DNA from 4 places in the Pseudomonas sp. BN515 genome. Region 4 is predicted to be linked to each of the others. Evidence: predicted binding sites of a transcription regulator. Region 4 holds the regulator's gene; each other region holds the start of a gene.
The links. The regulator FliA, encoded in region 4, starts transcription of late flagellar genes. The targets are predictions, from matches to a motif close to CTAAAGTTTNNNNNNNNNNNGCCGNTAA.
Positions count from the first base shown of each region.

Region 1: the regulator FliA is predicted to act here: its motif matches at 2,643-2,670, upstream of E8E91_RS25495 (methyl-accepting chemotaxis protein).
Region 2: the regulator FliA is predicted to act here: its motif matches at 4,778-4,805, upstream of E8E91_RS01365 (methyl-accepting chemotaxis protein).
Region 3: the regulator FliA is predicted to act here: its motif matches at 3,721-3,748, upstream of motA (flagellar motor stator protein MotA).

Region 1 covers NZ_SSOH01000091.1:2,828-10,222, forward strand. The annotation lists gene E8E91_RS25480 (DUF1631 domain-containing protein) at 1-947, shown strand, start outside; gene ampD (1,6-anhydro-N-acetylmuramyl-L-alanine amidase AmpD) at 1,187-1,735, shown strand; gene ampE (regulatory signaling modulator protein AmpE) at 1,752-2,588, shown strand; gene E8E91_RS25495 (methyl-accepting chemotaxis protein) at 2,836-4,866, shown strand; gene E8E91_RS25500 (TatD family hydrolase) at 5,040-5,870, opposite strand; gene E8E91_RS25505 (aminotransferase class I/II-fold pyridoxal phosphate-dependent enzyme) at 6,057-7,395, shown strand, end outside.
Region 2 covers NZ_SSOH01000011.1:23,726-31,120, reverse strand. The annotation lists gene sbcB (exodeoxyribonuclease I) at 1-335, shown strand, start outside; gene mvaT (histone-like nucleoid-structuring protein MvaT) at 416-796, opposite strand; gene purU (formyltetrahydrofolate deformylase) at 1,124-1,975, shown strand; gene E8E91_RS01375 (CBS domain-containing protein) at 2,025-2,450, shown strand; gene E8E91_RS01370 (hypothetical protein) at 2,461-2,634, shown strand; gene E8E91_RS01365 (methyl-accepting chemotaxis protein) at 2,818-4,695, opposite strand; gene E8E91_RS01360 (helicase HerA-like domain-containing protein) at 4,822-6,315, shown strand; gene E8E91_RS01355 (inorganic phosphate transporter) at 6,458-7,395, opposite strand, start outside.
Region 3 covers NZ_SSOH01000093.1:131,025-138,419, reverse strand. The annotation lists gene E8E91_RS28370 (molecular chaperone) at 1-227, opposite strand, end outside; gene asd (archaetidylserine decarboxylase) at 416-1,279, opposite strand; gene rhdA (thiosulfate sulfurtransferase) at 1,301-2,116, opposite strand; gene E8E91_RS28355 (HDOD domain-containing protein) at 2,162-3,685, opposite strand; gene motA (flagellar motor stator protein MotA) at 3,803-4,654, shown strand; gene motB (flagellar motor protein MotB) at 4,665-5,717, shown strand; gene E8E91_RS28340 (Dabb family protein) at 5,924-6,517, opposite strand; gene E8E91_RS28335 (hypothetical protein) at 6,507-6,848, opposite strand; gene E8E91_RS28330 (AraC family transcriptional regulator) at 6,956-7,395, shown strand, end outside.
Region 4 covers NZ_SSOH01000024.1:37,318-44,712, forward strand. The annotation lists gene E8E91_RS06265 (flagellar motor protein) at 1-473, opposite strand, end outside; gene E8E91_RS06270 (chemotaxis response regulator protein-glutamate methylesterase) at 490-1,602, opposite strand; gene E8E91_RS06275 (chemotaxis protein CheA) at 1,647-3,878, opposite strand; gene E8E91_RS06280 (protein phosphatase CheZ) at 3,890-4,678, opposite strand; gene E8E91_RS06285 (chemotaxis response regulator CheY) at 4,698-5,072, opposite strand; gene fliA (RNA polymerase sigma factor FliA) at 5,156-5,902, opposite strand; gene fleN (flagellar synthesis regulator FleN) at 5,899-6,732, opposite strand; gene flhF (flagellar biosynthesis protein FlhF) at 6,808-7,395, opposite strand, start outside.

The DNA.
Region 1 (7,395 bases), on a different contig from region 4:
CGACGATCTTCTCCGACCTGCTCGCCGAGTTCCTCGCCTATACCGGCGATGAGCGCCGTCGCAGCGAATTGCTGGAGCAGCGCACCCGTGATGCCGAAGAGGGACGCGCCAAGGCCGAACTGGCCCGCCGGCAGGTAGAAGAAGCGCTCAACCAGCGCCTGCTCGGCCGTACCTTGCCGGAAGTGGTGGTGCGCCTGCTGCAGGAGGCCTGGAGCAAGGTCATGCTGCTGACCTGCCTCAAGCACGGCGTGGAGTCGGCCGAATGGCAGTCCGCCCAGCAGACCATGGATGACCTGATCTGGAGCGTGGAGTCCCACGAGGCGCCAGAGGCGCGTGCCCGCCTTTTGGAGCTGGTGCCGGGCCTGCTCAAGTCCCTGCGCGAGGGGCTGGCCAGCGCCGCGTTCGATCCGTTCTCCACCAGCGAATTCTTCAGCCAGCTGGAAGCGCTGCACGTTCAGGCCTTCCAGCGGTTCCGCAAACCCGAGCCGGTGGAAGTACTAGCCAACGACGGCCTGGAATCTCCGCCCCTGCTGCTCGACCTGCCGGACGAGGAAGAGGTGGAGGAGGAAGAGATGCCGGCCATGGTCGCAGTGGTCGAGGAGATCGTCCTGGTCTCTCCCGGCGAGACGCCGGTGCAGGAGCCCGAGAACTGCCTCGCGGATGATGAAGAAGCACTCGGCTTCGTCGACAACCTGCGGGTCGGCAGCTGGGTCGAATTCCAGGAAGACGAAGAGCACAAGCTGCGTTGCAAGCTGGCGGCGCTGATCAAGCCCACCGGCAAGTACATCTTCGTCAATCGCACGGGCATGAAGGTGCTGGAAAAGACCCGTATGAGTCTGGCCGTGGAGTTCCGTCGCCAAGCCATCCGGTTGCTGGACGATGCCTTGCTGTTCGACCGCGCGCTGGAGTCGGTGATCGGCAACCTGCGTCGGCTCAAGGGGGCTTGAGCCGACGCAAAGGGCCGACAGTGAATCGTTGGGCTTCGCTTCGCTCTGCGCCAACCTACGGGACTTCCGCACACCCGCTTTTGTAGGTTGCGGTAGAGCGAAGCGAAACCCAACATGACCATGCCTCTACCCTGCGCGTTGGGCTTCGCAGAGCTCAGTCTACGGATGTCAGCTGCTGTTCGCCTCTCGCTAAAATGGCTCCACTGCGCCTAAAGTGGGCAGCAGACCAAGGAGCCGACATGCAGCTGGACCCCGCATCCGGTTGGTGCCAGGGCATCAGTCATTGCCCATCGCCCAACTTCAATTGTCGCCCGCAGGGGGAAGTGTCCCTGCTGGTGATCCACAACATCAGCCTGCCGCCCGCCCAGTTCGGCACGGGCAAGGTGCAGGAGTTCTTCCAGAACCGCCTCGACCCCAGCGAACATCCCTATTTCGAAGGCATCCGCGATCTCAAGGTGTCCGCACATTTCCTGATCGAACGCGATGGCGCCGTCACCCAATTCGTTTCCTGCCAGGAGCGCGCATGGCATGCCGGCGTGTCCCTGTTCGAAGGGCGGGAGAACTGCAATGACTTTTCCGTGGGGATAGAGCTGGAAGGCACCGATGACCTGGCGTTCACGGAACCTCAGTACGCTTCGCTGATCGCATTGGTAGAGCAGCTGCGGCTTGCCTATCCGGCCATCACGCCTGAACGCATCTGCGGCCATAGTGACATCGCTCCCGGGCGCAAGACCGACCCGGGGCCGGCGTTTGATTGGGAGCGTTTGCGGGCTGCGCTCAAACAATAGGAACAAGGAGGGACCCATGTATTTTCTGGTGTTGTTGCTGGTGCTCTGGATCGAGAAATTCTCCGCCTGGCGCCGGCATATCCAGCAGGATGGCTTCTGGCTGAGGGAACTGGCCAAGGCCGAAGCCAATCCACGTATGAACGAGCGCCCCTGGGCGATCCTGGCGCTGCTGGTGCTGTTGCCCCTGGTGCTGCTTGCTCTGGTGCTGCTGGCCCTGGAGCCCATTGCCTATGGCTGGCTCGCACTGCCGGTGCACCTGCTGGTGATCATCTACAGCCTTGGCCGTGGCGACGTACTGGCCGATATCGGTCCGTTCCGCGATGCCTGGCGACGCGGAGATACCCAGGGCGCCTACCATGTCGCCGAGCGCGATCTCGGGCTGGAAGCGGATGAGGGCAGCGACCTGCTGCAACAAGTGCAGGGCTACCAGTTGTGGCAGGCCTATCAGGGCTTTTTCGCCGTGATCTTCTGGTACGCGCTGCTCGGTCCGGTGGCGGCATTGGCCTACCGCTTGCTCGCCCTCGCCTCGGAGAATGCTTCCGCGCCCGCTCTGCGCGAGCAAGCCGAAATGATCCGTCATGCCTTCGATTGGTTGCCGGTGCGAGTATTGGCGGCCAGTTTCTCGCTGGTGGGCAATTTCGTCGGTGTCAGCCGGGTGCTGCTGCATGAGCTGCTGAGCTGGGAGATTTCGGCGCGACGCTACATCGAACTGGCTGGCCGCGCTGCTGCCGAATTGCCGGAGGCCACCACTGGTGACCTGGGTGTCGCAACCCTGGACGCCCTCTGGCAATTGCTGGTTCGTGCCGCCGTGGTCTGGTACGCCGGCTTCGCCGTCTGGGCCCTATTGTTCTGACCTCCACCTTTCGCCCGCCCGTGCCACCGCCGGGCGGGTCCCGCCTCGATTAACCTTTAGTTACAGAAACTCCTGCCGATATCGGGTACACAGATGAGCGCGCCAGAATTTTCTGACTTAGCTCACAGAATCATCTGACTGAGTCTGACGGCCGCCATGCAGCGTGGGGATGCTGCCTGGCCCTGGCTGAGCGCTGTCAGCCGATCAGAGCGCGCCCATAACAATAAATGAGAACAGGAGACGTCTCGTGAAGACCCTGTTGTATCCTGCCATCGCGCTGATGAACCGCCTCAGCTTCGGGATGAAGTTCAGTCTGATCAGTGTTCTGTTCTTCCTGCCGATGTTGATCACCAACTTCTATCTGGTGCGCGACTCCTACCGTCAATTCGTCAGTACCCGCTCCGAACTGCAGAGCCTCGACCTGCTGGGCGCCAGCCTGAACTTGCGCCGCAGCCTGGAGAGCCTTAACGACCTGGTCCTGATCAACTCGATGATCGGCCAGTCCGGCCAGGCCGGGGATCTGGAAAAGCGCATCGTAGCGCTTGAGCAGGAACTGCTCTCGACCCTCCAGGGCCTGGCGCCGGTGGTCTCTGAACCCGAGCAGGTCGAGGCCTTCAATACCAAGCGCGACGAACTGCTCAGCGCCCTGCAGACCGCCAAGGGCGAAACCTCGCTGCAGAGCAAGAGCGCGATGATCGAGAAGCTGCTGGGCAATGCGCAGGTCTTCATCAAGTTCGTTGCCGCCCAAGCGGGCCTCAGCCAGGACGACCAGGCCGACGTGCGCCAGATCACCGAGCTGATCACTACGGCCACGCCGCAGGTGACCATGGCCCTCGGCAAGGGCCGCGCCATCGGCGCCTATTCCCTTGGTCAGGGCTTCCTCAACTCGGCCGCCAGCACCAAGCTGGACGACCTGTTGCTGGACCTGGACAAGCTCAACGCCGAGTACGGCCTGAAGATCGCCGATGCCCTGGATGGCAGCCCGCGGGGCCACCAGGCGCTGGACGGCCTGACCGCCGCCAGTCGCGACACCATCAAGCAGAGTGCGTCCCTGTTCGAAGACCAAGTGATCATGGCCGACACCCTCAGCACGCCGTGGCAGCAGTTCTACGACCAGGTCAGCGCCTCGCTGGAGAAGACCTACCAGCTCAACGACGGCTCCCTGGCCTTCCTCAAGGCCGAGCTGGAAAGCCGCCTCGCCGGCAAGCGCGTACAGACCGTGCTGCTGGTCGTTGCGCTGCTGGTGGTGTTCCTCGCCATCGTCTACCTCTACAGCGGGTTCTACGTCTCCACCCGCACCACGCTGAAGAGCCTGGGCAAGGTGATGGACCAGGTCGCCGGCGGCGACATGACGGTCAATTTCCGCGCCGAAAGCCGTGACGAACTGGGCGAACTGGGCCAGGTGTTCAACGGCACCGTGGCGAAGATCCATGACCTGATTGAACTGGTGGGTCATACCGTGGCGGAAGTGGAACGCCAGGCTGGCCGCGTGGAGCAGGTTTCCGGCGAAAGCAATCAGGCGGTGGCCGGTCAGCGCAGCCAGATCGAACAAGTGGCCACGGCCATGAACCAGATGTCCGCCACCGCGCAGGAAGTCGCGCGCAGCGCCGCTCAGGCGGTGGACAGCGCGCAGAGCGTCAACCAGGAAACCGTCAGTGGCCGCGCACTGGTGGAGTCCCAGTTGGGCAGCATCGAGAAGCTGGCCAGCGAGATCGACCAGTCGGTGAACGTGATCAACCAACTGGCGGCGGACAGCGCTTCCATCAGCCGTGTACTGGAAGTGATCAAGGGCATTGCCGAGCAGACCAACCTGCTGGCCCTGAATGCCGCCATCGAAGCGGCGCGCGCTGGCGAGCAGGGACGCGGTTTTGCTGTGGTGGCGGATGAGGTCCGCACCCTGGCCAAGCGTACTCAGCAGTCCACCGAGGAAATCGAGCAGATGATCGTCCGGCTGCAAGGTGGCGTTGGTGCGGCGGTGAAGGCGATGAACACCAGCCACCAGATGGCCGATGGCACCGTCAGCCAGTCCGGCAAGGTGCAAGCGGCGCTGGAGAACATCCTCGGCGCGGTGGGCATGATCGTCGACCAGAACCAGCAGATCGCTGCCGCTGCAGAACAGCAGACCGCCGTGGCCCACGACATCGACCAGAACATCGTCGAGATCAACCACGCGGGTGAGCGCACCGCACTGGGGGCAAACCAGACCGAGCAGGCGAGCCGCGAGCTGTCCGGCCAGGTGGCTCAGCTCAAGCAGTTGATCGGCGCGTTCCGCGTTTGAGGCTCCGAAATGAAAAGGCCCGCCAATCGGCGGGCTTTTTTGTGGGCGGGGTGTTTCCTCTCACTGTAGGGGCGAATTCATTCGCCAAGCAGCCCGCAGGGCTGCCCCGACGCGCCCCAAAAGGGGCAACTGCGCTGCCCTTGGCGAATGAATTCGCCCCTACAACGGAACATTCACCCCATCAGGCCGCCCCAACCGAACACCTCACAGGCATTGCGCGTGCTGGCCTCGGCCAGTTCCTCGGGCGTGACGCCGCGAATCTCCGCCAGTGCGGCGCAGATGTCCGGCAGGAATTCCGGACTGTTGCGGCCGTAAGGGTGCATGGCGGGCGCCATGTCCGGCGAGTCGGTTTCCAGCACGATGTCTTCCAGTGGCAACTGTGCCACCACCTTGCGCAGGCGATTGGCCTGGGGCCAGGTGGGGGCACCACCGAGGCCGAGGCGGAAGCCCAGCTTGCGGTATTCCTTCGCCTCTTCGACGCTGCCGGCGAAGGCATGGACGATGCCGGGGCGTTTGAGGCGGAAGCGCTTGAGGGTGGCGATCACCGCCGCGTGGCTGCGCCGGACATGGAGCAGGGGCGGCAATTCGAACTCGGCCGCCAGGGTCAACTGAGCTTCGAACAGGTGCTGCTGGGCGTTGCGGTCCAGTTCGGGGACGAAAAAATCCAGGCCGATTTCTCCCACGGCGCAGAGCTTCGGATGGCCTGCATGGCGATCCAGCCACTCGCGAAGCTCGAGCAGATGGTCGTCCCGGTGTTGCGCCAGATAGACCGGATGCAGGCCGAGGGCGGTGCAGAAGCCTTCCTCGGCGTTGGCCATCTCCCAGACCCGCTGCCAGTTGTCGCGGAACACCCCAAGCAGGACCTGACGCCGCACGCCCAGAGCGCGGCAGCGCGCCAACACCTCGGCGCGGTCGGCGTCGAAGTCGGGGAAGTCCAGGTGGTTGTGGGTATCGATCAGCATGAGCGCCAGCATATACCGCCAGAACCCGCCTGGCATGCCCATTCCCGGGGCTTCCTGGGCGAATTTTCTGGTGCATCCGCTCTGTCTCGGGGCATTGCGCGAGGCCGGTAAAGCAAGGCGAAAAAAGTTATTGAACACTCGTTCATGCTTGGCTATGGTGGGGCCAATCGCCGGTTCGCAGATGCAACCACGTGACCCGGATTCCACCATTTGCAATGGGGCCCGAACATGCGTTTCGCTTCGCTTGTGGAGAGAATGGCAGGGCCAGGCACAGCAGCCTGGGATATTCACTACGCGGCCATCGCCGCCCAGCGTGCGGGCGAGGACGTGATAGTCCTCAGCATTGGCGACCCGGATTTCGCCACCCCCGAACCCATCACCAACGCGGCCATCGAAGCCCTTCGGGCCGGCGATACCCATTACTGCGACGTCGCCGGCCGCCCCGAGCTGCGCCAGGCAATTGCCGACCTGCATGGCCGCCTTACCGGTCAGACGGTGTCGGCGGACAGCGCGATCCTCGTGGCGGGTGCACAGAATGGTCTCTATGCGGCCGCCATGTGCCTGCTGGAAGCGGGCGATGAAGTGATCGTCTTCGATCCGGTGTACGTCACCTACGAAGCCACCTTGAAGGCAACCGGCGCCAATCTGGTCCGGGTGCCTTGCCCTGCGGCGGGCGGATTCCGTCCCGACCTGGAGGCTCTGAAGGGCGCCATCAGCGAGCGCACCCGCGCGATTTTCTTCGCCAACCCGAACAACCCGACCGGCGTGGTGCTGAGCACGGACGAGATGCAGGCCATCGCGGACCTGGCCCGACAGCACGACCTGTGGGTGGTGGTGGACGAGGTCTACGAGAGCCTGACCTTCGAGCAGCCGCATCAATACTTCGCCACCCTGGAAGGCATGCGCGAGCGCACCGTGAGCATCGGCAGCCTGTCCAAGTCCCACGCCATGACCGGCTGGCGCACCGGCTGGGTCGTCGCCAGCCCGGTGCTGGTGGCGCACATCGAGAACCTCGCGCTCAACATGCTCTACGGGCTTCCGGGTTTCGTGCAGGAAGCTGCGCTGGCCGCTGTGCTTGCCTACGACCAGGTGACGGCCGAAATGCGCGAGCTTTACCGGCGCCGTCGCGACCTGGTGGTGGGCGCGCTACAGAACTGCGCCCCGCTCAAGGTGCTCAAGCCCGAGGCGGGCATGTTCGTCCTGCTGGATGTGCGGGGCAGTGGGCTGAGCTCCCTGGAGTTCGCCTGGCAGCTGTTCCGCGAAACCGGTGTCGCGGTCCTCGATGCTGCTGCCTTTGGCCCTGCTGCCAGCGGTTTCGTGCGGATTTCCTACAGCCTGGGTGAGGAGCAGTTGGCGGATGCCTGTGCGCGCATCCGCCGCTTCGCCTCCACCCTGAAGTCGTCCCCGGTCATCGAGGTCATCACCACCGCTGCGGCTGGCTCCAGTGCGTCCGGATCGGAGCGGCCGAAGATGGTGGAGGTGGATTCCATCCACAAACGCTTCGGCCAGTTCGAAGTGCTCAAGGGTGTTTCGCTGACCGCTCGGGAGGGCGGCGTCGTCTCCCTGA
Region 2 (7,395 bases), on a different contig from region 4:
GCGATCGTCGACTCTGCGAACAAGTGCGACGCGCCGATCCGCAACGGCTGTCGCTGGAGAACTGGCCGTTCGACGACCCGCGTCTGCCAGAATTGCTGTTCCGTTACCGCGCAAGAAACTTTCCTGAAACTTTGTCGGAGACTGACCGGTCGCGTTGGGAAGAGTTTTGTAGAAATCGGCTGAAAAGCCCGGAATTCGGGGCGCCTAATACCCTGGAGAGTTTTTTCCTGGCGCTGGATGAATTTCAGGCCAAAGCAGAGCCGGCACAACAGGCGATCTTGCTGGAGTGGCGCCGATATGCCACGGAACTGGGACAGCGCTATCAGTTGCGATAAACGCCCTGGAAACTTTTCGGGGCTTTTCCCTCGCCAATAAAAAACGCCAGCAGATGCTGGCGTTCTTTATTACCGAAGGCTTAGCCCAGGATGGTGGCCCAACCTTCAACGACGTCGGCGCCCCACTTGGCTTTCCACTCTTTCAGAGTCTTGTGGTTGCCACCTTTGGTTTCGATGACTTCACCGGTGTTCGGGTTCTTGTACTGCTTGACCTTGCGGGCGCGCTTGCTGCCGCCTGCAGCGGCCTTGGCGGCACGCGGAGCCTTGGCGGAGCGGGCATCCGGATCGAGCAGGGCAATGATGTCGCGCAGGGACTTCTGATATTCACCCATCAGAGTGCGCAGTTTGCCTTCGAACTCCAGTTCTTTCTTCAGCTTGTCGTCCTGGGACAGGTTCTTCAGGCGCTCTTGGAGCTCCTTGATGGCTTCTTCCGTTGCCCGGTATTCGTTGATCAGCGACATGTCGGCGTCCCTTGTTGGAATCGTACGTTGACTTGCGATTGCGAAGTGTCAGCAATAATAGACAGCGATTATCTGCAAGTAAATAAGCAGGAAAAGTTTTGTACGCATTGTTGGCGACTTCTTCTTTCATACTAGTCCCATGGCCCCTCTAATGCGTAATTGCGCCAGGAGTACTCGCTATATCGAGCTCCAGCTTCACCCCTTAGTTTGCCTGTCTTGTGTTGTTCCGCGATCAGCGGCAATCCGCTGGAGGCCACGAGGTTACTGAAGTTTTTGCGCGTACTGGCTAGAATGGCCGCCTTTGCGAAGTCTCTGGAGTGTTCCCAAATGCGCACATTTCGTCTGGTGATTGCCTGTCCGGACGGCGTCGGCATCGTAGCCAAGGTCAGTAACTTCCTGGCTACCTACAACGGCTGGATTACCGAGGCCAGTCATCACTCGGATAATCAGAGCGGCTGGTTCTTCATGCGCCATGAAATCCGTGCTGACTCGCTGCCCTTCGATCTGGACGGTTTCCGCCAGGCCTTTGCGCCCATCGCCCGCGAGTTCTCGATGGAATGGCGCATTACCGACTCCGAAGTGAAGAAGCGCGTGGTGCTGATGGCCAGCCGCGACTCCCACTGCCTGGCCGACCTGCTGCACCGCTGGCACAGCGGCGAACTGGATTGCGAGATTCCCTGCGTGATCGCCAACCACGACGACCTGCGCAGCATGGTGGAGTGGCACGGCATTCCGTACTTCCATGTTCCGGTGGACCCGAAGAACAAGCAGCCGGCCTTCGACGAGGTTTCCCGCCTGGTGGAAGCGCACAACGCCGATACCGTGGTGCTCGCCCGCTACATGCAGATCCTCCCGCCCGAGCTGTGCCAGCGTTACGCCCATCAGGTAATCAATATCCACCACAGCTTCCTGCCGTCCTTCGTCGGCGCCAAGCCCTACCATCAGGCTTCGCTGCGCGGCGTGAAACTGATCGGCGCCACTTGCCACTACGTTACCGAGGAGCTGGATGCCGGCCCGATCATCGAGCAGGACGTGGTGCGTGTGACCCATCGCGACAGCATCGAAGACATGGTTCGCTTCGGCAAGGACGTGGAAAAGATGGTGTTGTCCCGTGGGCTACGCTATCACCTTGAAGACCGGGTGCTGGTGCACGACAACAAGACTGTCGTGTTCAACTGATGCCTTCGGCGGGCATCCGCTCCGGTCACCCGGCAGAGGAGCCCGCCCCATGCTCAAGTCCATCAAGGTGCGCGACTACATGACTCGTCACCTGGTGACCTTCAGGTCCGACACCGACCTTTTCCTGGCCATCGACCGCCTGCTGGAGCACCGGATATCCGGCGCTCCTGTGGTGGATTCCCAGGGCCACCTGATCGGCATGATCTCCGACGGCGACTGCTTGCGTGGCATTCTCTCCGGCGCATATTTCGACGCCGTCGGCGGCAGCGTCAGCAGCTACATGGCCACCCAGGTCGAGAGCGTTTCCCCTGAAACCGACATCATCGAAGTCTGCCAACGCTTCCTGCGTGACAAGCGTCGGCGTTTCCCTGTGGTGGAGGAGGGCGTGCTGGTCGGCCAGATCAGTCGCCGCGATGTCTTGCGTGCGGTGAAGGCGTTCGCCCAGCACGACCCCGAACAACCTCCGGAAGTCTGAGGACCCTGCCATGGCCGACCCGCGTGACCGCGCCACCTCAACCCCGCCTCCCACCCTCGGCGAAGGCTGCGTCCGGCGCTACGACCCGGATGAGTTGAGCGAGGAGAACGGCACCGAGTTTCCCGGGGCCGCCGAGTTGTGGCGCAAGGTGCAGGAAGAGGAAGAAAAGAAAAAGGCGCCCTAGGGCGCCTTTCTTGTTTGTGGCTCTGGCCCATCCTGCACGATCTGCCCCCTCTCCCTTTGGGAGAGGGCTGGGGTGAGGGGAGCTGGAGTGGCTGGGAGTCGACCTGGTTTCGTAGGGTGGATAACGCTCTTTTTACCCACCGTCGCGAATGAATTCGCCCCCCACACGAGCAACCACCCACCGTCAGATCCGGAAACTCCCCACCAACTGCTGCAGCCGTGCGGCCTGCTGGTCCAGGTCGGCGCAGGCGCGCAGGGTGGCCTGGAGGTTTTCCACACCTTCCTGGTTGAGGGTGTTGATCTCGGTGATGTCCATGTTCAGCGAGTCGACCACGGCGGTCTGTTCCTCGGTGGCGGTGGCCACCGACTGGTTCATGCCGTCGATCTCGCCGATGCGCTGGGTCACGCTGCCCAGGCGCTGGCCGGCCTGGTTGGCGATCTCCACGCTCTGCTCGCTGTAGCGCTGGCTCTCGGTCATGGTGGTGACCGCCTCGCGGGCGCCGACCTGCAGTTCCTCGATCATCTGCTGGATTTCCTGCGCCGATTCCTGGGTGCGGTGGGCCAGGTTGCGCACCTCGTCGGCCACCACGGCGAAGCCACGGCCGGCTTCCCCGGCGCGGGCGGCTTCGATGGCAGCGTTGAGCGCCAGCAGGTTGGTCTGTTCGGAGATGCCTTTGATGACTTCGAGGATCTGGCCGATGTTCACCGTCTTGCTGTTCAGCGTCTCGATGTTGCCGCAGGAGGCGCGGATCTTCCCGGACAGCTCGTTCATCGCGGCGATGGTGCGCTCCACCACCTGGCGACCGTCCTCGGCCAGGGTGCGCGCGGAGGAGGCCTGGTGCGAGGCGTCGGCGGCGTTGCGGGCGATTTCCTGGGCGGCGGCGCCCAGTTCGTTGATCGCGGCGGCGACGCTGTTGGTGCGGTTGGCCTGCTCGTCGGAGTTGCTCATGGACGAGTTGGAGGCATTCAGCACCAGCTTGGCCACCTGGTTCACGTGATTGGTGGCCGAGGACACTTCGCTGATGGAGCCGTGGATACGCTCGACGAAACGGTTGAAGGCGCTGGCCAGTTCGCCGAACTCATCCTGGGTATGGATCGCCAGGCGGCGAGTCAGGTCGCCTTCACCCTGGGCGATGTCCTGCATGGCGCGACCCATGGTGTGCAGTGGCTGCATCAGCACGCGGATCAGCATGCCCAGCAGGATCATGATGATCACCACCGCAATCACGGTGGCAACGATGGCCGAGGCGCGGAACTCACTAAGCATGCTGTAGGCCTTGCCCTTGTCCACCGATACGCCGATGTACCAGTTCACCGATGGCAGGCCCTTCACCGGAGCGAAAGTGAGGATGCGGGTGGTGCCGTCCACGTCGACTTCGCTGAAGCCGGTGCTGATGGTCGGGGTGTTCTGCGGGTAGATGTCCCGCAGGCTCTTCATGACCATGTCCTTGTTCGGGTGCACCAGGATCTTGCCGTCGGCACTGACCAGGAAGGCGTAACCCATGCCATCGAAGTCCAGGGCGTTGATGATCTGCACCAGGGTCTGCAGGCTCAGGTCACCGCCGGCGACGCCGAGGGATTGCACCGGCGTGGCGATGGTCATGATCAGCTGGCCGGTCGCCGCGTCCACGTAGGGCTCGGTGAGGGTGGTTCCGCCGGCACTCTTGGCGCCTTGATACCAGGGACGGGTGCGCGGGTCGTAGCCTTCGGGCATGGCGCTGTCCGGGCGCATGGTGAATTGCCCGTCCTGGGTGCCGAAGTAGGTGAAAGCGAAGGTGGAACTCAGGGCCCGTTGTTGCAGCAGGGTGGGTACGGCGTCGCCAGATGGGTTGGCGGCAAGGGATTCGGCAACGCTTTCCACCAGCAGAATCCGGCCCGAAAGCCAGTTCTGGATATTGCTGGCGGTTACATCGCCCATTTCCTGCAGATAGTTTTCCAGGTCGTCACGGAGCGCATTCCTTTGCAAGTAATCGTTGTACAGGGTGAACAGCGAGAAAGCTGCAATCACCACCAGGGAGGCGGCGAGCAGAATCTTGTGGCTGAACCGCAGGTTTTTGATCATGTTTGCTTGCGTCCGGTTGGGTCAGGCACCAGTCTTTACGGCACGTGAGTACTGAAAAAACTGAGTAGAAACGTCGGTTTATATATCGGCGGGATTCGATCAAAGCTTTAATTCGAGGAGTGCAAAATGCCCGAACCCCGGTCCTTGACGCTTGGCGCTGATCCGCAGGGCAACGCCGTCGCCCAGGCCATGAAACTGGCCAACCGCCACGGCCTGATCGCCGGCGCTACCGGCACTGGCAAGACGGTGACCCTGCAGCATCTGGCGGAGGTCTTCAGCGATGCCGGCGTGGCGGTGTTCGCGGCGGATATCAAGGGTGATCTCTGCGGCCTTGGCGCGGCGGGAAATCCCCAGGGCAAGGTGGCCGAACGCATCGCATCCATGCCCTGGCTGGGCCACCGGCCCCAGGCCTACCCGGTCACCCTCTGGGACGTTGCCGGACAGACCGGCCATCCGCTGCGCACCACCCTCAGTGAAATGGGGCCGCTGCTGCTGGGTAACCTGCTGGAGCTGACCGACAGCCAGCAGGCCGCGCTCTATGCCGCCTTCCAGGTCGCCGACCGCGAAGGCCTGCTGTTGCTCGACCTGAAGGATCTCAAGGCGCTGCTCAATCACCTCAAGGATCATCCGGAGCTGCTTGGAGAAGACCGCGCCCTGTTCGCCGGCGCTTCCGCCCAGGCCCTGCTGCGGCGCCTGGCTACCCTGGAACAGCAGGGGGCCGAGTCGCTGTTCGGTGAACCGGCCCTGCAACTGGAAGATATCCTCCAGCCCGACCGCGACGGCCGTGGCCGCATCCACCTGCTGGATGCCAGCCGCCTGGTCCACGAAGCGCCCAAGGTCTATGCCACCTTCCTGCTCTGGCTGCTGGCGGAGCTCTTCGAGCAACTGCCCGAACGCGGCGATGCCGACAAGCCAGTGCTGGCACTGTTCTTCGACGAGGCGCACCTGCTCTTCAGCGGTACCCCGAAGGCATTGCAGGAACGCCTGGAACAGGTGGTGCGGTTGATCCGCTCCAAAGGTGTTGGCGTCTATTTCGTCACCCAGTCCCCCAGCGACCTGCCCGATGATGTGCTGGCCCAGCTCGGCCTGCGCATCCAGCACGGTCTGCGCGCCTTCACCGCGAAGGAGCAGAAGTCCCTGCGCGCAGTGGCCGATGGCTTCCGTCCCAACCCGGCTTTCGACACCCTGACCGTGCTCACCGAACTGGGGATTGGCGAAGCCCTGGTGGGCACCCTGGAAGAGAAAGGCACACCGGCCATGGTCCAGCGCGTGGCCATCGCTCCACCGCAGTCGCGCATTGGTCCGCTGAACGACAGCGAGCGCGCCGTGCTGGTACGCAGCTCACCCCAGGCCGGGCGTTACGACAAACCCATCGACCGTGAGTCCGCCTATGAAATGCTCACGGCTCGAAAGGCCCAGGCACCGGTCGAAGAACCCGAGCAGAAGAGCGGCAAGGCCGAGGCCAGCCAACCCGGCATGGGCGATTTGGCTGGTGAACTGCTGGGCACTTTTGCCAGCCAGGCGATGAAGACTGCGGTACGTCAGGCCGCCAACCAGCTTGGCCGGCAACTGGTGCGTGGATTGATGGGATCGCTGTTGGGAGGCAGCAAGCGCCGTTAAGGCGCGGCTACCTCTGTAGGGTCGATTTCAATCGACTTGCAGACCGAAGGTCTGCCTTGCCTTGGCGAATGAATTCGCCCCTACAGAAAAGTCAGGAACGAAAAAGGGCGCCCGAAGGCGCCCTTTTTCATGCTCGTCCAAATCAGACGATGAAGGTGATGGCCAGCCAGAAGAGGGCGGCGGACAACAGGATGGTGGTCGGGAGGGTGAGTACCCAGGCCATCAGGATGTTGCGCACGGTGCCGCCCTGCAGGCCGCTCTTGTTGGCGACCATGGTGCCGGCGACGCCGGAGGACAGTACGTGGGTGGTGGACACCGGCAGGCTGTAGATGTTGGCCATGCCGATGGCGCAGGCGGCGGTGATCTGCGCGCTCATGCCCTGTGCGTAGGTCATGCCGTGCTTGCCGATCTTCTCGCCGACGGTACGTACCACGCGCTTCCAGCCGACCATGGTGCCGATGCCGAGCGCCAGGGCTACGGCCAGGATCACCCAGAACGGGGCGTATTCGGTGGTGGCGGTCAGGTCCTTGCGCAGTTTCTCCAGGTCGGCCTTCTCGCGGGCCGGCAGTTCGGAGAGCTTGCCCACCTTCTTCGCGGTGTCGTCCAGGCAGAGCAGGTAGCGGCGGGCTTCGACGCGGCGCTCTTCGCTCAGGTCCTTGTAGTTGGAGACGCCGTCGAGGGTCTTCAGCAGGGCGGCGATGGTCGGCTCGGTCTGCTTCGGATCGCAGCGGTAGAGTTCCGGCATGTCGCTGCCATTGCTCTTGCCCAGGGCCAGCATCTCGCCAAGGGTATCAGTGTGGCGCTGGTAGAACTGGCTCAGGTGGACCGCGGCGTCGCGGGTACGCTCGATCTGGTAGGTGGTGCTGTTGAGGTCCAGTACGAACTTGGCCGGAACGATACCGATCAGTACCAGCATGATCAGGCCGATGCCTTTCTGACCGTCGTTGGAACCGTGCACGAAGCTCACGGCCATTGCGGAAATCACCAGCACGAGGCGGTTCCAGAAGGGCGGATGCTTCTTCTCGTCCAGCTCCTTACGGGTTTCCGGGGTCTTGTGCATCTTCGACAGCGGATACATCC
Region 3 (7,395 bases), on a different contig from region 4:
TCCGGACGAATCAGCTCCAGCAGTTGCAGACGGTTGTCAGTCGGAGTGACCAGCTGGTTGAGTTCCACCAGGGCCTGATAGAGCTGACGGGCGGTTTCCCCAAGGTTGGCCTTGGGCAGATGGGCGATCCAGCGTTTCAGCTCACGTGGGGTGGCATCGCAGAAGGACAGGCTCTGTTTGCTAGGGGCGGGTACGCGCAACAGCAGGTGAGGGCTCTGGTGCTCCATCCGGGTCGAGTTCTCCGACATCTCGCGTGAGGTAATGGATTGAATTTCAGCACTCTATCAGCATCCTTGCACAGTGGCAGCCTATCCATGGCTGGGCTGTAGAGGCGTTGGCAGATTCCCGCCAGGGCGTGCCAACTTCCTGATCCAGTCCTGGCCGAACGCTGGGGTTCGGCCGGGATGGCATCCGGTCAGGCGTCCTTCGGCATGGCCAGCAGCTGACCCATCCGCACCTGGCTGCCGGGCCACGCGCTTTCGGCCCAGCGTACCTGGTCCGGACCGAACAGCACGATGGCGGTGGAACCCAGCTTGAAGCGGCCGAGTTCGTCGCCCTTTTCCAGCGTGATCGGCGCACGCGCCGCTTCGTCGTAGCTGAAGGTCTTCAGTTCACGTTTGGGCGGCGTAACCAGGCCCGCCCAGGTGGTTTCGATGGACGCGACGATCATCGCCCCCACCAATACCACGGCCATCGGGCCGCGCTCGGTGTCGAAGATGCACACCACGCGCTCGTTGCGGGCGAACAGCTCCGGCACGTTCTCGGCGGTGCTCTGGTTCACCGAGAACAGTCGGCCCGGCACATAGACCATTTCCCGCAGGGTGCCGCCCAGGGGCGCATGCACACGGTGGTAGTCCTTCGGCGACAGATAGACGGTGGCGAACTCGCCGCCCATGAAGGGCGCGGCGCGCTCGGCGTCACCGCCAAGCAGTTCCAGCACGCTGAAGCTGTGGCCCTTGGCCTGGAAGCAGCGGCCGTGCTCGATCGGGCCGATCTGGCTGATGGCGCCGTCGGCCGGGCAGAGGATGGCGCCGGGTGTTTCGTCCAGCGGACGCGCGCCGGGTTTGAGGGCGCGGGTGAAGAAGGCGTTGAAGTGCTCGTAGGCGGTGACATCCTCGACCAGCGCTTCACTCATGTTCACCTGGTAGCGCTTGGCGAACCAGGTGGTGAAAGCGTTCTTGAACCAGTGCACGCGGCATTCGGCGATGCAGCCAGCCAAGCGCGACAGCAGGTGATGCGGCAGCAGGTACTGGCTGATGATGAAGAGGCGTTCTTTCATTGGATTTCCTTGATGGGCGCTTCAGCTCTCGACCGGGGTGTCCGGGTGGTTGCCCCATTCGGACCAGGAGCCGGCGTAGCCTTTGACGCGCGGGTAGCCCAGGGCCTTGGCCACCAGATAGGTGAAGCCCGAGCGGTGGTGGGTCTGGCAGTGGGTGACGATTTCCTTGTCCGGGGTGATGCCCAGGGACTGCAGGATCTCGGCCATGTCGGTGCGGATGCGCAGGGCGCGGGCCGGGTCCATGCCGGCGGTCCACTCGAAGTTGACCGCGCCGGGGATGTGCCCGCCTTTGGCGGCCAGGACCTTGGTGCCGTTGTACTCGCCGGGGCCGCGGGCGTCCCAGATGGCCAGGTCGGCGGCGCCGAGGCGGCTCTGGATGTACTCGCGAGTGGCGGTGGGCTCATCGTGCAGGGTCAGGGGGATCGGGCCGCCGACCGCTGCGGGTACGGTATCGCTCGTTTCCCGGCCTTCAGCCAGCCAGGCGTGCAGGCCACCGTCCAGATAGTGGTAACGCTGATGGCCGATCACATCCAGCAGCCAGATGAAGCGGCCGGCCCAGCCACCGCCTTCGTCGTCGTACACCACGTAGGTGGCGTCGGCGCGATGGCCCAGTTCACCGAACAGTGCTTCGAGGTCGGCCTTGGCGGGCAGCAGGCCCGGTGCCGGCGGCTGGCCGAGCTGGGTGCGCTTCGGATCGACGAAACGGGCGCCCGGCACGTGGCCGGCGGCGTAACGGGCGGCGCTGGTGAGGTCGACCAGAATCAGCTCGTCGGCACCAAGCAAGGGCGCCAGCTCGGCCGGTTCGATCACCAGCGGCAGGTTGGAGAAGGCAGACATGGAAGCCTCCAGTAATGGGCAAAGTGGCAGATTGTATAGGAAAGCCTAACGGCCGCGTCTGGCGAAGCTGGCGAGCGCACGCTCGATGCATTGGGCCGTCTTGGCGAAGGCGCGCAGGCTGATTTCGGCGAAGGGCGCGCCGTCCTGGTCGGCCACCACCAGCATGGCCACCCGACCGTTCACGGCAATCGAGCGCAGCAGAAGGTGGTGCCCCGGGAACAGGCTCTTCAACTGACCGGGCAGCAGGGCGGAGAACTGCGCCATGTTGTCCGGTCCCAGGCGTAGCTGGACCGGCTGGCTGAGCAGGCGTCGCAGCACCTGGCTCTGGTTCGGGTCCAGCTGCAGGCCGTTGGCTTCCTTGGGCAGGCCCGCCTGCTGCTGGGCGAGCAGGCGGCTGTGGGTGCGGTCGGCCAGCAGCACCAGGACCCGGCGCATGCCGCTACTTTCCAAGGCGTCGCGGGCGCAGGCGGAAAGCTGCACCACGTTGGCGAAGGGGCTCGGTTCGCGGAGCAGCTCGCCGCAGTAGCGACGCCAGTCTTCCAGGGCGTCGGCGGTAGGGGGCGGTGCTGCAACCGGTTCGCGGCGCAGGCGGTGCTGGTTCCACGGCCAGAGCAGGGCTTCGGCGGGGTGCCAGAGGTCGCCACGGGCATGCAGGCGTCCGCTGTGTGCGGCGTGCTGGTGAACCTGCTGCTGCAGTTCGTCCAGTGGCACCTTCATGAACAGTCCGGTGAGGCGCTGCCAGCGCAGGCTGTGTCCATCTCCCCAGCCGACATGGGCGGAAACTGCCAGGCCGTTCGCCAGCAGGACGGTGTTGCCGGGCTGGGTCAGCCAGCGACTCAAGATGGGATCGGCGTCCAGTTGCTGCGTTTGTTGCAGCGGATGTCCATTGTCGCGGGCAATGTGCAGGGCCTTGACCAGCATGCGGCGGTCGTCGCTCAGCAGGCGATAACCCTGGATGATCCAGTCGGGCAGCTTCCAGTGCTCGGCGAGGGCCTGGCAGAGGCGCAACAACGGGACGCCGAGCAGTTCGCGTTCGACCTTGGCAGCCGGTTCGCCATCGCCCAATACGCGCTTCTCCCAGGTATCGAACAGCTCCGGGTGGCTGGCCAGCAGCGGCCAGAGGGGGGAGAGGAACAGCAGGCTGCACCAGTGGATTTCCTGCCAGAGGCGGGCCAGCCGGGCGGCGAACAGGCCGTTGGCTTGCTGCGCCGCGTGCTGGCTGATCAGCTGCAGCTGACGCAGCGACTGCGGGATGTCGTCCTCGGGGACGGCGGGCAGGCGATTGAGCAGGACTTCCGCGCGCTTCAGACCCAGGCGGCTGAGGGCGACTTCCAGGCTTTCCGCCGGGCTGCTCAGAATGTTGCCGGCGGCATTGGCCTCGCGCAGCAGGCTCAGGGCGAGGGCGGGGCTGTCCTGGGTCAGGTCGGCGATATCGCGCAGGGAGCGACGGCTATCACCCAAAGCGCGGCGGACTTTTTCATGGGCGGCGGCGGGGACGGGCAGGCGCACCCCGTCGAGGTGCTTGATCCAGCTGTCGAGACTGCGTGGCACGGGCTTTGCGGTTGACATAGGGGGCCGCCAATCTGGCTTTTCGCCTGAACAGGCTATAGTCTGGCGCATATCTTCCGATAATTAGAAGGGGCTCTTTTCATAACCCTTTCTACTGACTCTTCAAGCTTCCTTCCTATGGCAAAAATCATCGGCATCATCGTCGTATTCGCCAGCGTGCTCGGTGGATACATCCTGTCTCACGGCAAGCTTGCCGCGCTGATCCAGCCCTTCGAGGTGATGATCATCGGTGGTGCGGCGCTGGGCGCCTTCCTCCAGGCCAACCCCGGCAGCACGACGATGATCGTGTTCAAGAAGTCGCTGAAGATGTTCGGCACCCGCTTCACCCACGGCTTCTATCTGGAAGTGCTGCGCCTGCTCTACGAAATCCTCAACAAGAGCCGTCGCGAAGGGATGATGGCCATCGAGGCCGACATCGAGGACGCCCCCGCCAGCCCCATCTTCAGCAAGTACCCGGGCATCCTCAAGGATGAACGGATGACCGCCTACATCTGCGATTACCTGCGCATCATGTCCTCCGGCAACATGGCGCCCCACGAGCTCGAGGGCCTGTTCGACATGGAACTGGCCAGCCTGAAGGAAGAGCTGGAGCACCCGGCACACGCGGTCAACCGCATCGCCGACGGCCTGCCGGGCTTCGGTATCGTCGCGGCGGTACTTGGCATCGTGGTCACCATGGCGATGCTGGGCGAAGCCGAGCAGGCCGCCCTTGGCCAGCACGTGGGGGCGGCGCTGGTGGGTACTTTCCTCGGTATTCTCGCGGCTTACGGCTTTTTCGGTCCGCTGGCGGTGTCCCTGGAACACGATGCCCGTGAAGAACTGAACGTATTCGAGGCGATCAAGGCCTGCCTGGTGGCCTCGGCATCCGGCATGCCGCCGTCGCTGGCGGTGGAATTCGGTCGCAAGACGCTGTTCCCGGCCCACCGCCCGAGCTTCAGCGAGCTGGAGCAGGCCGTACGCGGCAGCTGAAGGCTGAGTCATGGAGAACAACCAGCCGATCATCGTCAAACGCGTCAAACGCTACGCCGCCGGTCACCACGGCGGCGCGTGGAAGATCGCCTTCGCCGACTTCGCCACCGCGATGATGGCGTTCTTCCTGGTGCTTTGGCTGATGTCCTCGGCCACCCCGGAGCAGAAGAAAGCCATCTCCGGCTACTTCAAGGACCCCATCGGCTTCACCGAAAGCGCCAGCCCGTATGTCATCGACCTGGGCGGCACGCCCACGCCCGCGCCTGACCGCACCTTGAATCCCGAGCTGAAGGACGCCCCCGATTCCCAGGAATCGGCGGCCGACTCCTCGGACAAGACCCAGGTGGACGCCAGCCAGGTGGAAACTCTGGCCGACCAGATCGAGCGCGAGCGCCTGGAGCTGTTGCTGCAGGAGTTGCAGAACAAGGTCGAAGAGAACCCTGAGCTGCGCAAGTTCAAGGACCAGATCCTCTTTGAAATCACCCAGGACGGCCTACGCATCCAGATCATGGATGCCGCCAACCGTCCCATGTTCGACCTCGGCAGCGCACGCCTGCAGCCGTACTTCGAAGACATCCTGTTGATCCTCGCCGAGACCATCAAGGCGGTGCCGAACAAGATCAGCATCAGCGGCCACACCGATGCCAAGCCCTATGCCGGCGCTGGCGATTTCGGCAACTGGGAGTTGTCCGCCGGTCGTGCCAACGCTGCGCGTCGCACCCTGATCGCTGGTGGTTACCCGGAAGACCAGGTGGCGCGGGTGGTGGGTTATGCCTCGTCGGCACTGTTCGACCGCAAGGATCCGTTCAACCCGGTCAATCGCCGCATCGACATCATCGTCCTCACCAAGAAGGCCCAGCGTGCCATCGAGGGTGAGCAGGGCGACGGTGCCAAGCCTGAGGAAGGGCAGCAGCCCCCGCCTCCCGCCAGTGATGCCGCGCCGTCGGCTCCGGCTACCCCGGCGGGCGATCCGGCCGCACCCGTGCAGCCGCGTGAGCTGCGGGAGAAGCTGAACATCTTCGAGGACGGGGTGCTGAAGATGGACCAGCCCAAGGGGCAGTGATCCATCCGGGAAACTGAAAGGCCACGCAATGCGTGGCCTTTTTTATGGCTGTGTCCCGTCCTGCCGCCGGCCAGTCAAGGCCCGCGACAGAACTTCCACCTGACCCAGCGCCTCGCCGCTGGGCATGTGGCTGCAGGCCGCTGCCGTGCGCAGGCCGCGCCGGGTTGAATAATCGCCGTCCGTGGCGACTGCTGCGCGGCGCTCGCTCAGTCCGCCGCCAGGATGCTCGCCGGCAGCGGGCAGTACGCATGGCAGATGGCCTCGACCGTCCACTCGGGGAATGCCGGGTCGAACCAGCGGTCGACCCAGCCCCAGTGGTAGGGGTGCATCAGGTATTCGCCATGCAGGTCACCCACCTCGGCGAATTCCTGTTGCCAGACGTGGGTCCAGCTGCTGTCGGAGGTGACGCGGCCGAGTTGCCAGTTACGGATGCCCGCCATGTAGTTGGGCATGGCCAGCAGTTCGCGCTCCAGCGCCTCCACGTGGCTAGCCGCAACATCCGTACGCACCCGGAGCAGCAAGGTGCGCAGGACACCGCCGGTCAGGCCTGGTGCTCGGGTGCCGCCGCCGATGCGCCTATGGCCGAGCCGATCCACCCGCGCTACTCCGGGCAAGTCTTCAAGACTGGCCAAGCCGTTCCCGCGCGACTCGACGCTGAAGTCCCCCGCGCCCCAGCAGCCCGGCAGATTGCGGCCGCCGAAGGCACCGGGATGGGACTGGCACCAGCGCACCAGGGCCTGCTCGAACGCGGGCTGGTCGGCATCGCCAGCGAGGTAAACCTGAGCGACTTCAGCCTGCATGATCGAACTCCCCCGGCAACGGCAGCACCGCCTCCGCGTCAGTCAGGATGTGGCGCTGCCGCTGGCGGCAGAGACGGTCCAGCTTCGGCCAGACGGCTGGCGTCGAACCGGGGTTACCGCGCATCCGGTAATAGGCCGGCGGATCGGGGACCTGCCAGAGCAGCCAGAGCGTGGTGGACACACCCGGCACCACCACCGGCGGCGAGACCCAGCGGTTGAGCAGGTGCGGAACGGGTTCCGCTCGGCCCGGCAGCAATTCCTCGTCGAGCAGCGCCAGCACCTGTTTCACGTCGCTGGCGTCGAGGGTGAGTTCGTCAAGAAGGTGAATCATCGATCGGGCCCTTTGCCAAATTCGATGGACATCTTGCATGCTCATACCCGGTCGGACCGCTACCCGACCGATCACCCAACGCCATTAGAACGCTCAGGCTGGGCTGTATGCCGCGATCCCGTTCCGCCGAAGTTCCACCTGCCCCGGGTCTTGGTACCCGGCTGCTGGACGAGTTGCGCCGCAGCGGTGCTGACAGCGCGGCAATGGCCGACGCGGCCGGGCACCTGTCCGCCGGTGCATTCGCCACGCTGTACCGTTCGGCCATCGAGCACCTGGAGGCCCAGGTTGCTCAGGGCGACGGCCACCCACCGATGCGCAAGCGCGAGGTGGACTTGCTCTGCCGCTGTCTGCTGAGCTGCCGGACCTTGGTCGATGCCATCCACTGCGCCGCCGACTTCTGCGCGATGCTGAACCCGCGAGCGGGGGCGTTGAGCCTTTCCACCGATCAGGGTGCCGCGGTTTTTCGCATGGACTCGCTGCGCCGCCGGCACAGCCCGGCGGCCTGCCTGGTGGATGTCACCGGGCTGCTGTTCTACCAGCGCTTGTT
Region 4 (7,395 bases):
ATGCCGATGGTGGGGGCGTAGCCGCCCATGCTCTCGAATACCTTGGCGGCCTGCAGGTCGCGGCCTTCCTGGGTGAAGAGGTCGACTTCGAGGATGCTGCGGATGGACTCCGGCTCGGCGCCATCCACCAGCAGTTGCAGGCCTTTGCGAGCGAAGGGATCGGGCTCGCCGTCAGCCACGGGCTCCAGGCCCAGCAGGCCTTCCTTGCGCGCAGTCATGCTCCAGTTCACCACGCGGGTGATGCCACCGGCGAGGTCCACCTGGGGCGGGAAGAGAATCCAGCGAATGATGGCCAGGGCACGCTTGAAGATGCTCATGGGCGTCTGCAGGAATGCCGCGCCCAGGGTGCCGCCCAGGACGATCAGCGCCGCCGGCCCATTGAGCAGGGCCGCGGCGTGGCCGCCTTCGAGGTAATTGCCGCCGATGATGGCGACGAAGGCCAGGATTACCCCGATGAGGCTCAGTACATCCATTACCTGGGTTTCTCCATCACATGCACGCCTCGACCAGGTGGCGACCGATATCGTCCAGGCCATAGACGGCGTCGGCCAGGTTGGCCTTCACCACCGCCATGGGCATGCCGTAGATCACGCAGCTGGCTTCGTCCTGGGCCCAGACCTGGCTGCCGCCCTGCTTCAGCAGACGCGCGCCTTCCCGTCCATCGGCGCCCATGCCGGTCAGCACCACGGCCAGGACCTTGTCATTGTAGGACTTGGCCGCCGAGCCGAAGGTGATGTCCACGCAGGGCTTGTAGTTGAGGCGCTCGTCACCGGGCAGGATGCGGACCAAACCACGGGCGTCGACCATCATCTGCTTGCCACCGGGCGCCAGCAGGGCCAGGCCTGGGCGCAGCACGTCGCCATCCTCGGCTTCCTTGACGGAAATCCGGCAGAGCTTGTCCAGGCGCTCGGCGAAAGCCTTGGTGAAGGCCGCCGGCATGTGCTGGATCAGCACCAGGGGCGCCGGAAAATTGGCCGGTAGTTGGGTAAGCACGCGTTGCAGGGCAACCGGCCCGCCGGTGGAGGTGCCGATGGCGACCAGCCGGTAGGCCTTACGCTTTGGGGCGGCGGAGCTGGCCGGGGCAGCTGGCGCGGCATGGCTCGGCTGTGCCGGGACATGGGCCGGACGCGCCGGGGCGCTGCTGGCCGGAGCCGGACTCGGATGGGCCGAGTGCGCCGGCGCGCTGAAACTGCTGTAGCGGCGGTTGCTGCGCGCGATGCTGTGCACCTTCTCGCAGAGCAGCTGTTTGACCTTCTCAGGGGTGCGCGAGATGTCCTCGAAGTTCTTCGGCAGGAAGTCCACCGCACCGGCATCCAGGGCGTCGAGGGTGACGCGGGCGCCTTCGTGGGTCAGCGAGGAAAACATCAGGACCGGCGTCGGGCAGCGCTGCATGATGTGCCGCACTGCGGTGATGCCGTCCATCATCGGCATCTCGTAGTCCATGGTGATGACATCGGGCTTGAGCGCCAGCGCCTGGTCAATGGCTTCGCGGCCATTGGTGGCAGTGCCCACCACGTGGATATTGGGGTCGGAAGAAAGGATTTCCGAGACACGGCGGCGGAAGAACCCGGAGTCATCCACCACCAGAACCTTGACTGCCATAAGAAAAAAGCTCCTAGCGGGCGGCCAGTCCTGGCCGCCCCAGATCAACCACGGCGTGCGTAATGCTTGAGCATGCTCGGCACGTCGAGGATCAGCGCGATACGGCCATCGCCGGTGATGGTGGCGCCGGACATGCCCGGCGTGCCCTGGAGCATCTTGCCCAGCGGCTTGATCACCACCTCCTCCTGGCCCACCAGTTGGTCGACCACGAAGCCGATGCGCTGGGTGCCCACGGAGAGGATCACCACATGGCCCTCGCCCTGCTCTTCCACCGCGGCGTCACGTACCAGCCAGCGCTTGAGGTAGAACAGCGGCAGTGCCTTGTCGCGGACGATCACCACTTCCTGGCCGTCCACCACGTTGGTGCGGGACAGGTCGAGGTGGAATATCTCGTTGACGTTGACCAGTGGGAAAGCGAAGGCCTGGTTGCCCAGCATCACCATCAGGGTCGGCATGATCGCCAGGGTCAGCGGGACCTTGATGACGATCTTCGAGCCCGAGCCCTTCTGCGAGTACACGTTCACCGTGCCGTTGAGCTGGGAGATCTTGGTCTTCACCACATCCATGCCGACGCCACGGCCGGACACGTCGGAAATCTCGGTCTTGGTCGAGAAGCCCGGGGCGAAGATCAGGTTGTAGCACTCCAGCTCGGTCAGGCGCTCGGCGGCGTCCTTGTCCAGCAGCCCCTTCTCCACCGCCTTGGCACGCAGCACGGCTGCATCCATGCCCTTGCCGTCGTCGGTGATCATCAGGAGGATGTGGTCGCCTTCCTGCTCGGCGGACAGCACCACGCGGCCAGTACGCGGCTTGCCGGCGGCCTCGCGCTCGTCCGGGGATTCGATGCCGTGGTCGACGGCGTTGCGCACCAGGTGCACCAGCGGATCGGCCAGGGCCTCGACCAGGTTCTTGTCGAGGTCCGTGTCCTCGCCCACCAGTTCGAGGTTGATTTCCTTCTTCAGGTTGCGCGCCAGGTCGCGGACCAGGCGCGGGAAGCGACCGAAGACTTTCTTGATCGGCTGCATCCGCGTCTTCATCACGGCGGTCTGCAGGTCGGCGGTGACCACGTCCAGGTTGGACACGGCCTTGGCCATGGATTCATCGCCGCTGTTGGCACCCAGGCGCACCAGGCGGTTACGCACCAGCACCAGCTCGCCGACCATGTTCATGATCTCGTCCAGGCGCGCGGTATCCACCCGTACGGTGGTTTCCGCCTCGCTGGCCACGGCAGGACCGGCCGCGCCGTTACCGGCAGCGGGCGCTGCAGCCTGGCGCGGCGCGGGGGCGGGTTCCGCCTTGGGCGCCGGCTTGGGTGCAGGTGCGGGAGCCGGACGGCTCACAGCAGGCGCAGGGACAGGCTCCTCGCTGGCACCGTTGAACTTGCCCTTGCCATGCAGCTGGTCGAGCAGTGCTTCAAATTCGTCGTCGGTGATGTTTTCGCCACCGGCAGCGGGAATGGCCGGCACGGCGGGAGCTGCGGGCGCAATTGGAGCGCTGGCGGTCGCTTCCACGGCACCGTTGAACTTGCCCTTGCCGTGCAACTGGTCGAGCAGGTCTTCGAACTCGTCATCGGAGATATCGTCACCCGCACCGGCAGTGGCCAGCGCCGAGGCGGACGCGTGGGCGGCGACAACGGCTTCCGGCTCAGCGGCACCGACGAACTTGCCTTTGCCGTGCAGCTGGTCGAGCAGCGCTTCGAATTCGTCGTCGGTGATTTCATCAGTGGCGGCGGCGACCGGTTCGGCGGCCTTGCCAGCACTGTCACCCAGCGCATCGAGCAACTGCTCGAACTCGCTGTCGGTGATATCGGCGGTAGCTTCTACGGGAGCCGGTGCTTCGACGGGCGCAGCGGTCGCCGGAGCGGCAGCTACGGGGGCAGGCTCGGCACCGGCCGGCTCGGCCAGTCGCGACAGGGCTGCCAGCAGCTCCGGAGTGGCGGGCGTCGGTTCACTGCGCTCGCGCACTTCGCTGAACATCTCATTGACCGTGTCCAGGGCCTGCAGCACCACGTCCATCAGTTCAGCATCCACGCGGCGTTCGCCCTTGCGCAGGATGTCGAAGACGTTCTCGGCGATGTGGCAGCACTCCACCAGGGCATTGAGCTGGAGGAAGCCGGCACCACCTTTCACAGTGTGGAAACCACGGAAAATCGCGTTGAGCAGGTCCATGTCGTCCGGGCGGCTTTCCAGCTCGACCAGCTGCTCGGACAGTTGCTCCAAAATCTCGCCGGCCTCTACCAGGAAGTCCTGGAGGATTTCTTCATCGGCGTCGAAGCTCATATGAGCGCTCCCTAAAAGCCAAGGCTGGATAGCAGATCGTCGACGTCGTCCTGTCCGGACACCACGTCTTCACGTATATCGGCATGGATCTGCGGACCTTCACCCCTGGAAGGACTTTTTTGTTGTTCCAGCTCGGCGCGCAGTACGGCATGGTCGTGCTCGATGCCGGCATATCGATCGACCTGGCTGGCCATCATCACCAGCTTGACCAGGTTGCTTTCCACCTCGGTGACCAGTTGGGTCACGCGCTTGATGACCTGACCGGTGAGGTCCTGGTAGTCCTGGGCCAGCAGGATGTCATTCAGCTTGCTCGACAGGGCGTCGGTATCGCGTTGGCTGCGGGCAAGGAACTGCTCGATGCGGCGAGCCAGGTCGCGGAACCCGTCCGCGCCGATTTCCCGGCGCATGAAGCGGCCCCACTCCTCGCCCAGCTGCTGGGCTTCGTCGCTCAGGCCGTTGAGCAGCGGCGCGCTTTCCTCCACCAGGTCCATGGTGCGGTTGGCGGCCTTCTCGGTCATGTGCACCACGTAGGAAAGGCGGTCGGTCGCGTCGGCGATCTGCGACATTTCCTGGGCGTGGGGCAGATGCGGGTCGATCTGGAAGTTGACGATGGCGTTGTGCAGCTCACGGGTGAGCTTGCCGACTTCCTGGTAGAGGCCGCGATCACGGACGTGATTGAGTTCGTGGATGAGTTGCACGGCGTCTGTGAAGTTGCCTTTCTCGAGGCTTTCCACCAGTTCCCGCGCACGGTCTTTCAGGGTCGACTCGAAGTCTCCCAGCAGGTGTTCATTCTGGTCCATGGTGCCCTCGCGGCTGACATCAGCCGTTGACCCGCTCGAAGATCTTCTCGATTTTTTCTTTCAGCACCTGAGCGGTGAAAGGCTTGACCACATAGCCATTCACACCGGCCTGGGCCGCTTCGATGATCTGGTCACGCTTGGCTTCGGCAGTCACCATCAGGACCGGCAGGTGCTTCAGGCGCTCGTCGGCACGCACGGCGCGTAGCAGATCGATGCCGGTCATGCCGGGCATGTTCCAGTCGGTCACGAGGAAATCGAAGTTACCGCTGTGCAGCATCGGCAGGGCCGTGGTGCCGTCATCGGCTTCAGCGGTATTGGTGAAACCCAAGTCGCGCAAGAGGTTCTTGATGATGCGTCTCATCGTCGAGAAATCGTCAACGATGAGGATTTTCATGTTCTTGTCCAAGTCGACCTCCGTACAGTCTCAAACGCCCCTCTTGCCGGGTGCGCCGTTCAAATCTGAAAGCGGTGTGCCGTTCAGCGCGCGCGCCATTCGCTGAGCCGTGCGCGCAAACGTGCCGCGCACTGGCTATGCAACTGGCTGACACGCGATTCGCTGACCCCCAGCACTTCACCGATTTCCTTCAAGTTCAGTTCTTCGTCGTAATACAGCGCCAGCACCAGGCGCTCACGCTCCGGCAGGTTCGCGATGGCATCGGCCAGCGCAGCCTGGAAGCGTTCGTCTTCCAAATCATGGGAAGGTGAAAATTGGGTGACACCGGCGTCCTCGCGCAGACCGCCCTGCTCGCCTTCCTGCAACAGGTCATCGAAGCTGAACAGGCGGCTGCCCAAGGTGTCGCTCAGGATGCCGTAGTAGTCTTCGAGACTCAATCCAAGTTCGGCAGCAACTTCCTGATCTTTAGCGTCGCGTCCTGTTCTTGCCTCGATGGTGCGAATGGCGTCGCTCACCATGCGGGTATTGCGGTGCACCGAACGCGGTGCCCAGTCGCCCTTGCGGACCTCGTCGAGCATGGCTCCGCGAATGCGGATACCGGCGTAGGTTTCGAAGCTGGCGCCCTTGGTGCCGTCGTATTTCTTCGAGGCTTCGAGCAAGCCGATCATCCCGGACTGCATCAGGTCTTCCACCTGTACGCTGGCTGGCAGGCGCGCGAGCAGGTGATAGGCGATGCGCTTGACCAGGGGGGCATAGCGCTCGATCAACTGATGCTGCGAATCCCTTGCCTGAGCCTTGCCGTACATACGCAGTCCAGTGGCGGGTGTCATACAGGGCTTTCCGCAGAGGGCTGCTTGACCAGCCGCTCGACGAAGAACTCCAGGTGGCCCCGCGGATTGGCCGGCAGCGGCCAGCTGTCGACCTTCTGCGCGATGGCCTTGAAGGCCAGCGAGCACTTCGAGCGCGGGAAGGCTTCATAGACCGCGCGTTGCTTCTGCACGGCCTTGCGCACCGACTCGTCGTACGGAACGGCGCCTACGTACTGCAGGGCGACGTCGAGGAAACGGTCGGTGACCTTGGTCAGCTTGGCGAACAGGTTGCGCCCTTCCTGCGGGCTGTGGGCCATGTTGGCCAGCACGCGGAAGCGGCTCATGCCGTAGTCGCGGTTGAGCAGCTTGATCAGCGCGTAGGCGTCGGTGATGGAGGTCGGTTCGTCGCAGACCACCACAATCACTTCCTGCGCCGCACGGACGAAGCTGACCACCGAATCGCCGATACCGGCGGCGGTGTCGATCACCAGCACGTCGAGGTTGTCGCTGATTTCGCTGAATGCCTGGATCAGGCCGGCGTGCTGCATGGGCGAAAGCTGCACCATGCTCTGGGTGCCGGAGGCGGCCGGGACGATGCGGATGCCCCCCGGTCCCTGCAACAGCACGTCGCGCAGGTCGCATTCGCCATTGATCACATCAGCCAGTGTGCGCTTGGCGGTGAGGCCGAGCAGGACGTCGACGTTGGCCAGACCGAGGTCGGCGTCCAACAACATGACGCGGCGGCCGAGATCGGCCAGTGCCAGCGATAGGTTCACCGACACGTTGGTCTTGCCGACGCCACCCTTGCCGCCGGTCACCGCGATCACCTGTACGGGATGCATACTACCCATTTCAAATACCTTGCCTTAGGTCGACTGGGCCATTTGGCTGTCCAGCACCGCCCCTCTGGGCGGCTTACACATTCTTCAACCGGCGCGCCGCGCCGGATTCTGATAAAGCCCGGCGAACAGGTCGGCCATGGCTTCTTCACTCGGGTCTTCCGGAGCCTGAAGGCTGACCGCGCGGCTCACCAGCTGGTGGCTGCGGGGAACCTGCAGATCATCCGGAATTCGCGGGCCGTCGGCCAGATAGGCTACCGGGAGATGCTGGCCGATAGCCAGCCCCAAAACCTCGCCCAGGCTGGCCGCTTCGTCCGCCTTGGTAATGATGCAACCGACCAGGCCGCAACGCTTGTAGCTGTGATAGGCCGCCTTGAGCACCTGGCTCTGGCTGGTAGCCGCCATCACCAGGTAATTCTTCGCGTTTATCGCCCGGCTGGCCAGCGCTTCGAGCTGCATGGTCAGGGCCGGATCGTTGGTTGGCAGACCAGCGGTATCGATCAGCACAACGCGCTTGCGCGTCAGGGGAGCCACGGCCTGGGTCAGGGACTGGCCCGGGTCGACCAGGGTCACCGGCACATTGAGGATACGGCCAAGGGTCTTGATCTGTTCCTGGGCGCCGATGCGGAAACTGTCCATGCTCACCAGGGCGACGTTCTGCGCGCCGTACTTGAG